Linked DNA regions of Methylibium petroleiphilum PM1. Each later gene encodes a partner of the first gene's protein in a complex. Links are inferred from orthologs where the notes say so. Each region holds a gene or a part of one and is shown in the gene's direction. Other genes may lie near its edges.

Evidence for each region. Proteins that work in one complex are often made in the same cells at the same time.
Region 2: the proteins of dapF (region 1) and MPE_RS02595 are in contact, whole or in part, in a solved structure (PDB 5YGU), measured with the Escherichia coli proteins. The link is inferred for Methylibium petroleiphilum PM1 from one-to-one orthologs.

Annotation. Positions count from the first base shown.
Region 1 is NC_008825.1:3,447,830-3,451,987, reverse strand. The notes cover bases 1,283-4,158. They hold dapF (diaminopimelate epimerase), read left to right. Parts: upstream 1,283-2,213; coding sequence 2,214-3,104; downstream 3,105-4,158. Other genes in these bases: MPE_RS16375 (tyrosine recombinase XerC), read left to right, coding at 3,799-4,158; MPE_RS16380 (DUF484 family protein), read left to right, coding at 3,110-3,787; MPE_RS16390 (class I SAM-dependent methyltransferase), read right to left, coding at 1,283-2,134. In the rest of the region: MPE_RS16395 (NAD(P)H-dependent flavin oxidoreductase), read left to right, coding at 1-778; more of MPE_RS16390, read right to left, coding at 800-1,282. UniProt on the Escherichia coli protein: Involved in the succinylase branch of the L-lysine biosynthesis and in the biosynthesis of the pentapeptide incorporated in the peptidoglycan moiety. Catalyzes the stereoinversion of LL-2,6-diaminopimelate (L,L-DAP) to meso-diaminopimelate (meso-DAP).
Region 2 is NC_008825.1:553,113-557,628, reverse strand. Bases 1,512-4,386 are described here. They hold MPE_RS02595 (RNA pyrophosphohydrolase), read left to right. Parts: upstream 1,512-2,586; coding sequence 2,587-3,186; downstream 3,187-4,386. Other genes in these bases: proB (glutamate 5-kinase), read right to left, coding at 4,188-4,386; MPE_RS02590 (DMT family transporter), read right to left, coding at 3,202-4,107; MPE_RS02600 (proline--tRNA ligase), read right to left, coding at 1,512-2,439. Outside these bases: MPE_RS02610 (UbiX family flavin prenyltransferase), read left to right, coding at 1-60; MPE_RS02605 (lytic transglycosylase domain-containing protein), read right to left, coding at 74-694; more of MPE_RS02600, read right to left, coding at 694-1,511; more of proB, read right to left, coding at 4,387-4,516. UniProt on the Escherichia coli protein: Master regulator of 5'-end-dependent mRNA decay.

The DNA of each region.
Region 1 (4,158 bases):
GGCGCCGTACTACCGCGAGTTCGGTATCGACGCCTCGGCCATCCCGCCGGGCCCGGGGCGACGCGCGTTCGGTGCCGAGGAGGCGGAGCTGCTGGCCGAGTTCGAGCCGCCGGTGGTGAGCTTCCACTTCGGGCTCCCGTCGGCCGAGCTGATGGTGCGCGTGCGGCGCTGGGGCGCGAAGCTGCTGGCGTCGGCCACCACGGTCGACGAGGCGCGCTGGCTCGAGGACCACGGGGTCGACGCCGTCATCGCCCAGGGCCTGGAGGCCGGCGGCCACCGCGGCCACTTCCTGTCCGACGACCTGAGCGCCCAGCTCGGGACCTTCGCGCTGCTGCCCCAGGTGGTGCGGGCGGTGCGCGTGCCGGTGATCGCGGCCGGCGGCATTGCCGATGCGAACGGCGTGGCCGCAGCGCTGGCCCTGGGCGCGGCCGGCGTGCAGGTGGGCACGGCCTACCTGCTGTGCCCGGAAGCGACCACCAGCGCGCTGCACCGCGCCGCGCTGCAGAGCGACGCCGCGCGCCACACGGCCCTCACGCGCCTGTTCACCGGCCGGCCCGCGCGCGGCATCGTCAACCGTGTGATGCGCGAGCTGGGGCCGATGAACCCGGCCGCGCCCGCGTTCCCGCTGGCCACCGCGGCGATCGCGCCGCTGCGCGCACACGCCGAGAAGCAGGGCAGCGGCGACTTCTCGCCGCTGTGGTCGGGGCAGAACGCGAGCGGCTGCCTCGCGTTGCCGGCCGCCGAGGTGACGCGTTCGCTGGCGGAGGGTCTGCTGTAGCGGCGCGCCGCTGCGGGCCGTTCAGCCGGCGCTGCCGGGTTGCGGCGCGGCCTCCGCGCGGTCGGTCGCCAGCAGCGTCTCCAGGCATTGCTCCTGGACGCCGTAGTAGTCCTTCAGCGCGCGCACCTGCTCGCGCAGCGGTTCGGCGGCCCTCGGGTGCTCGCGCTTCACCGCCAGGATCATCTTGTTCTTCTGGGTGTGCTCGAGCGAGGTGAACTCGAACACCTGGGTGTCGTAGCCCTCGGCCTCCAGCAGCAGCGCGCGCAGGCCGTCGGTCAGCATCTCGGCCTCCTGGCCGAGGTGGATGCCGTGCCGCAGCAGCGGCAGCAGCAGCGTGGGGCTGCGCAGCTGCGGGCGCAGCTGCTTGTGGCAGCAAGGCGAGCACATGATGATGCGCGCGCCCGAGCGGATGCCCATGTGCATCGCGTGATCGGTGGCGATGTCGCAGGCGTGCAGCGCGATCATGATGTCGACCGGCCGGGCCGCGTAGCTGCGCACGTCGCCCAGCTCGAAGGACAGGCCGTCCAGGCCGAGCTGCTGCGCGGTGGCGTTGCCCAGAGCGACCATGTCGTCCTTCAGGTCGACGCCGGTGACCCGGACCGGGCGGTGCAGCGTGCGGCGCAGGTGGTCGTGCACCGCGAAGGTGAGGTAGCCCTTGCCGGCACCGAAGTCCAGCACCTGCAGCGGCTGCTCACCCTGAGCCTGCGCGAGCGACGGAGCCGACGCCAGCGCGTGGGCCAGCACCTCGATGAACTTGTTGATCTGCTTCCACTTGCGTGCCATGGCCGGCACCACGCGGTGCTGGGCGTCGGTGACGCCCAGGGCGACGAGGAAGGGCTGCTGCGGGTCGACGTAGCGGTGCTTCTCGCGGTCGTGCGAAGGCGGTGCGGCCGTCGGCGCGTCGGACCCGCCGTTCGCCAGTGCGGAGGGCTGTTCCGGGTTCTCGGCGGCGGCATCGGCCGGCGCGGCGGGCTTGCGGCTGCGCCGCAGCGTGGCCTTGCCCTTGCGGCTGATGGCGAGCTGCAGTTCGCCGTCGGGGGTCAGCAGGTGCAGGTTGTCGAAGGCGCTGTCGATCAGCTCGGCCACCGTGGACAGGCCCTCCTCGACCGGCAGGTTCTTCGTCACGTCCTTCGTGCGGTGGTTGTAGGTCAGCGACAGGCAGGCGCGGCCCTTCAGCGTGAGCGGCCGCACCAGCACGCGCTGCAGGTCGGGCCGGGGCCCGCGCGGGCCGGCCAGCACCATCTTGACGAGGCGGTGGTCGGCGAGGGCGGCGCGCGCCTCGTCGAAGAACTGCGTGCGCGGTTCCGCCGCGGGCGGCCGGGCCGCAGCGGCGGGAGGGATCGGGGTCGTGGGCACGGAGGAGCGGCGCGGAGCCGGGATCGAGGACGCCTCATTGTCGGCTGGCGGCACGGGAGGGGTCGATAATCCCGTCATCATGAAGCTGCGGTTCACCAAGATGCAGGGCGCGGGCAACGACTTCGTCGTGCTCGACGCCACCCGAGAGCCGCTGACGCTGAGCCCGGCGCAGTACCGCTATCTGGCCGACCGGCGCTTCGGCGTCGGCGCGGATCAGGTCCTGATCGTCGGCGCGAGCGACGAGCCCGGCATCGACTTCACCTACCGCATCGTCAATGCCGACGGCAGCGAGGTCGAGCAATGCGGCAACGGGGCGCGCTGCTTCGTTCGCTACGTGCGCGAGGCCGGCCTCACGAAGAAGAGCGCGATCCGCGTGCGCACCGCCGGCGGCGTGATCGAACCGCGCTGGCTGGTGGACGGCCGCGTCACCGTGGACATGGGTGCGCCGGTGTTCGAGCCCGCCCGCGTACCGTTCGACGCCGCCGGCCTGCAGCCGCGCGAGCTGAACGGCTTTGCGCTGTGGCCGCTGGACGCGGCGGACCGCACGGTGGAGGCTGCGGTGGTGTCGATGGGCAACCCGCATGCGGTGATGAACGTGGCGCAGTTCGGCAGCGGGGGCGTCGACGAGGCGCCGGTGGCCGAACTGGGCCCGCTCGTCGAGCGCCACACGCGTTTCCCGCAGCGCGTGAACGCCGGCTTCCTGCAGGTGCTGAGCGATACCCATGTGAAGCTGCGCGTGTACGAGCGCGGCGCCGGCGAGACGCTGGCCTGCGGCACCGGTGCCTGCGCCGCGGTGGTGGCGGGCATCCGCCTCGGCTGGCTGCGCGCCGGCACGCCGGTCGACGTGGACACGCGCGGCGGCGAACTGACGATCGAATGGGCCGGCCGCAGCGACGCGCCGGTGTGGATGACCGGCCCCGCCGAGAGCGTGTACGTCGGCGAGATCGATTTACCGGAACAGGGAGACTGACCCAGATGAGCACGCAAGGCATTACCGAGGACGACATCGCGAGTTTCCTGCAGCAGACGCCTGGCTTCTTCGAGCGCCATGCCGACACGCTGGCCAGCGTGCAGCTCACCAGCCCGCACGGCAACCGCGCGGTCTCGCTGCAGGAGCGCCAGATGGAGATGCTGCGCGAGAAGATCCGCGGCCTCGAGATGCGGCTGGTCGAGATGATCCGCCACGGCCAGGAGAACGTGGCGATCGCCGACAAGCTGCACCGCTGGACGCGCTCGATCATGCTGACCAACAACGCCAGCGACCTGCCGACCGTGCTGGTGGAGCAGCTGAAGCACGAGTTCCTGATCCCGCAGGCCGGCATCCGCGTGTGGGGCGCGGCCGATGCCTTCGAGTCGCTGGCCTTTGCGCGCCCGGTGAGCGACGAGGTGAAGAGCTTCGCGACCAGCCTGACGCAGCCCTACTGCGGCGTGAACTCGGGATTCGAGGCCGCCGGCTGGTTCGACGAGTCGGGCGCGGTGGTGTCGCTCGCGATGCTGCCGCTGCGCCACGACCCGTCCGCGCCGGCCTTCGGCATGCTGGTGCTGGGCTCGCCCGACCCGACGCGCTACACCGCCGACATGGGCACCGAGTTCCTGGTGCGCATCGGCGAGCTGGCCAGCGCCGGCCTGCACCGGCTGCTGCCGGTGCACTGACGAGGCCCATCGTGCCGTCGGCGCCCGCGGCCGCCCGACGCCGGAGCGCCGTCGCCACCCGCCGCGAGCCTCCGGATGGCACACCGGCCGCGCCGCTGCCGCTCGACGCCGATGTCGTCGGGCACCTCCAGCACCTGCGCGTCGAGCGCCGCCTGTCGGCCAAGACCCTGCTCAACTACGAGGAGGCCTTTCGGCGGCTCGGCGAAGCGGCGCAGCGCGACGGCGTAGCCCTGCGTGCCGTGCAGCCGCACCACGTGCGCCACTGGATGGCGCGGTTGCATGCCGGCGGGCTGGCGCCGCGCAGCATCGCGATCGCGCTGTCGGCCTGGCGCGGGCTGTACCGCTGGCTCGGGCACGAAGGCCGGGTGGCG
Region 2 (4,516 bases), 2.9 Mb from region 1 along the record:
CGAGTGCTCGGCCTGCTGGGGCTCGACGCCGCGACGCCCAGGGCGTGGTCGGGTCTCTGAGGTTCGGAGCCGCTCAGCCGGGCTTGTATTCCCACCGCTTGCGCGCGGCGAACACGGCGTTCGGATACTCGGGGCGGCCGCGACTGCCGTTGTAGCGGCCCAGCGCGAGGTACAGGTCACCGCGCTCGCGGTCGAGGTAATGCCGCAGGATCACGCAGCCGAAGCGCAAGTTGGTCTGCAGATGGAACAGACGGCCGACGTCGCCATCGCCGATGGTTCGCATCCAGAACGGCATCACCTGCATGTAACCGCGCGCGCCGGCCACCGACACCGCGTACTTGCGAAAGCCACTCTCGACTTCCACCAACCCCAGCACCAGCCCCGGATCGAGTCCGGCGCGGCGGCTTTCATACCAGAGGGTTTCGAGGAACTCGACGCGCGTGAGGTGTTCGGCCTTGCGCTTCTGCAAACGCTGGCTCATCGCACCAAGCCAACGCAGGTAGGCGAGCCGTTCCTCGGTGCTGGCGAAGCTCGGGCGCGGCGGTGCCCCGCGAGAGACCGCCGCGGACAGCGCGGTGCGCACCGCATCGGCCAGAGGCTCCTCGATCTGCGATCCGGCACGGGCCGGCGCGGGCGACAGGCCTGCGGCGAGGCCCAGGCCAGCGAACAGGACGAGCCGGCGGGTGCCCTGCATCAGTCGCGCAAGCGCGCACGCAACTGCGCGACCACCTCGGCGACTGCCAGCTTGCCGGCCTCGGCCTCCTGCCGGCCCTGCAACTCGACCTGCCCCTCCTTCAGCCCGCGGTCCGAGATCACCACGCGCTGCGGAATGCCGATCAGTTCCCAATCGGCGAACATGGCACCGGGACGCTCACCGCGGTCGTCGAGCATCAAGTCCATGCCGAGTGCCTGCAGTTCGTCGTGCAGAGTGTCGGCGGCCTGCCTGACCTCGGCCGAACGGTCGTAACCGATCGGGCAGATGACCACCTCGAAGGGCGCGATCGCGGTCGGCCACACGATGCCTCGCGCGTCGTGGCGCTGCTCGATCGCCGCGCCGAGGATGCGCGTGACGCCGATGCCGTAGCAGCCCATCTCCATCAGCCGCGGCTTACCGGTCTCATCGAGGTAGGTGGCGTTCATCGCGGCGCTGTACTTGGTGCCGAGGTAGAACACGTGGCCGACCTCGATACCACGCTGGATCGCCAGCACGCCCTTGCCGTCCGGCGAAGGGTCGCCCACGACGGCATTGCGGATGTCGGCCACGAGGTCGGGCTCGGGCAGGTCGCGGCCCCAGTTGACGCCGGTGTAGTGGAAGTCGGCGTCGTTGGCGCCGCAGACGAAGTCGCCCATGTGCGCCACCGTCCGGTCGGCGATCACACGCACCGGCTGCTTCAGGCCGATCGGTCCCAGGTAGCCCGGCTTGCAGCCGAAGTGCGCATCGATCTCACCGACGGTCGCGAAGCGAAAGCCCGCCTTCAGGCCTGGCAGCTTGCCGGCCTTGACCTCATTGAGCTCATGATCGCCCCGCACCAGCAGCAGCCAGACGGTGGTCTTGACGATGTCGCCGCCGTCATTGCGATCGTCAGTCGCCAGCACCAGCGATTTCACTGTCTGCGTCAGCGGCAGATTCAGCAGGGCCGCCACATCGGCGCAGGTCGCCTTGCCGGGCGTCGGCGTCTTGGTCAGCGGCTGAATCGGCACCGGCCGTTGCGCGGCGAGCGGCAGACACTCGGCCAGCTCGATGTTGGCCGCGTAATCGCTGGTCGGGCAGTAGACGATCGCATCCTCACCCGTCTCGGCGATGACCTGGAACTCGTGCGAGCGGTCGCCACCGATCGCGCCGGTGTCGGCCGCCACCGCACGGTAGCTGAGGCCGAAACGGTCGAAGATGCGTCCGTAGGCAGCGTACATCGCGTCGTAGCTCCTGCCGGCAGCCGCTTCATCACGGTCGAAGGAGTAGGCATCCTTCATGGTGAACTCGCGCCCGCGCATCACGCCGAAGCGCGGCCGTCGCTCGTCACGGAACTTGGTCTGGATGTGATAGAAATTCTTCGGCAGCTGACGGTAGCTGCGCAGTTCCTGCCGCGCGATGTCGGTGACGACCTCCTCGCTGGTCGGCTGGATGATGAAGTCGCGGTCGTGGCGGTCCTTCACGCGCATCAGCTCGGGCCCCATCTTCTCGAAGCGACCGGTCTCCTGCCACAGCTCGGCCGGCTGCACCACGGGCATCAGCAGTTCGACGGCGCCCGCCCGGTTCATTTCCTCGCGGATGATCGCCTCGACCTTGCGGATCACGCGCAGCCCCATCGGCATGTAGCTGTAGATGCCGGCTCCGAGCCGCTTGATCATGCCGGCGCGCATCATCAGCTTGTGGCTCGTGATCTCGGCGTCGGCCGGTGCTTCTTTCAAGGTGGAGACGAAGAACTGGGAGGCTTTCATGGCGTCGGCCGGGGCATGCGAGAGGGAGGCTGCGTGATGAGCTGGGAGCGATGCCGCCAGGCCGACCCCGCAACCTGGGGCGGAGCGGGCTTGCATCGCGGAAGCCCGGTGCAATAATGAATTCAAGACTGAATTCGAGGTTTCATTATGCTCGACCGTGAAGGCTTCAGGCCCAACGTCGGCATCGTTCTGCTCAACCAGCGGAACCAGGTGTTCTGGGGCAAACGCATACGCACCCACTCCTGGCAGTTTCCGCAAGGCGGCATCAAGTACGGTGAGACGCCCGAGCAGGCGATGTACCGTGAGCTGCACGAAGAAGTGGGCTTGCAGCCCGAGCATGTGCGCATCCTGGCGCGCACGCGTGATTGGCTGCGCTATGAGGTGCCCGACCATTACATCCGCCGCGAGGCCCGGGGCCACTACCGCGGCCAGAAGCAGATCTGGTTCTTGTTGCAGCTGACTGGCCGCGACAACGACATGAACCTGCGTGCCTGCGACCACCCGGAGTTCGACGCGTGGCGCTGGAACGAGTACTGGGTACCGCTCGAGGTGGTGATCGACTTCAAGCGAGACGTCTACCAGATGGCGCTGACCGAACTGGCGCGCTTCCTGCCACGCGCCAACCACCACAACCGCTACCTGCGCTCGGGCATGCGGGCGCACCGGCGGGAGGACGAAGAGCGCTCCAACGGCGAGGCGCCCATGGAAGCCGCCGACGGTGAGACGACGCCCGAAGGTCCGCGCTGAGGCCCTGCGTCGGCGTCAGCGGTGCCGGCGGTTGAGCAGGCTCAGCCCCACAGCCACCGCCACGAGCGCCACCAGCAACTCGACGCCCACCGGCTCCTCCAGCAGGCCGGCGGCGAAGGCCGCGCCGAACACCGGCGTGAGGAACACGAAAGCCTGCACCTTGGTCGCCGGATAACGCGTGAGCAACCCGAACCACAGCAGATAACTGGCGAAGGTGACGATCACCGCCTGATAGAACAGCGAGCCGATGGCCAGCGCGCTCCAGGCGGCCGGCCAGGGCGCGCCGCTCACCCAGGCAGCCGCCGGCGACAGCAGCGCCGAAACAAGCAGTTGGTAGGCCAGCGTCTTCTCGGGCGCAGCATGGCGCAGCGAACTGAAGCGGATGATCACAGTGGTCAACCCCCACAACGCCGCCGCAACGAGGATCAGCGCATCGCCCAGCCATGGCCAACCGTCCGCCCGAGGCGCAGGCTCGGCAAACGCGAAAGCGACCCCACCGAAGGCGATGGCCAGGCCGAGCGCCTGCAGGGGCCGCAGCCGCTCGGCCGGCACCAGCCACGCGAGCACCAGGGCAACGACGAACGGCGAGGTGTTGATGAACACGACTGACCGGGCGGCCGTCGTGTACTGCAAGCCGACGAAGATGCACCCGAATTCGATGGCGAACAGCAGGCCCGCGAGCAGGCCGGGCCACAGCGTGCCGTCACGCCAGTGCCAGGGAATGCGGCGCCAGCGCATCCAGGCCAGGACCAGCACCAGGGCGACCACGCTGCGAACGGACAACTGGATCAGCGACCCGACCTCGGGCAGCGCGGCCTTGATGGCGACTTGGTTCAATCCCCAAAGCGCGCAGCAGCAGACCAGCGCCAGGGCCGCCGGCGCATCGATGCGCGCGGCGCGGGGTTCGCGCTCCGTCGTCACGCGGGGTGCTCCGCACCGCGTCGGGAGCACCGGATGCGGGGGATTCGGGGACAGCCAGAGCGCAGACGCAAGAGTTCTCGTCAGGCCAGCACGAGATTCGTGCGGTGGATCATCTCGGGCTCGTTGCTGTAGCCCAGCAGACTCTCGATCTGCGACGACGGCTTGCGCGCGATCAGCCGCGCCTCGCTGCTCGCGTAGTTGGCCAGGCCCCGCGCGATTTCGATACCGACCTGGCTCCGCACCGCGATCACGTCACCTCGCACGAACTCGCCCTGCACCTCGACCACGCCGATCGGCAGCAGACTCTTGCCTTCGTCGCGCAGCTTGGCGACGGCGCCGTCGTCGATGACGACCGTGCCGCGCATCTGCAGATGGTCGGCCATCCACTGCTTGCGCGCCGCGAGCTTGG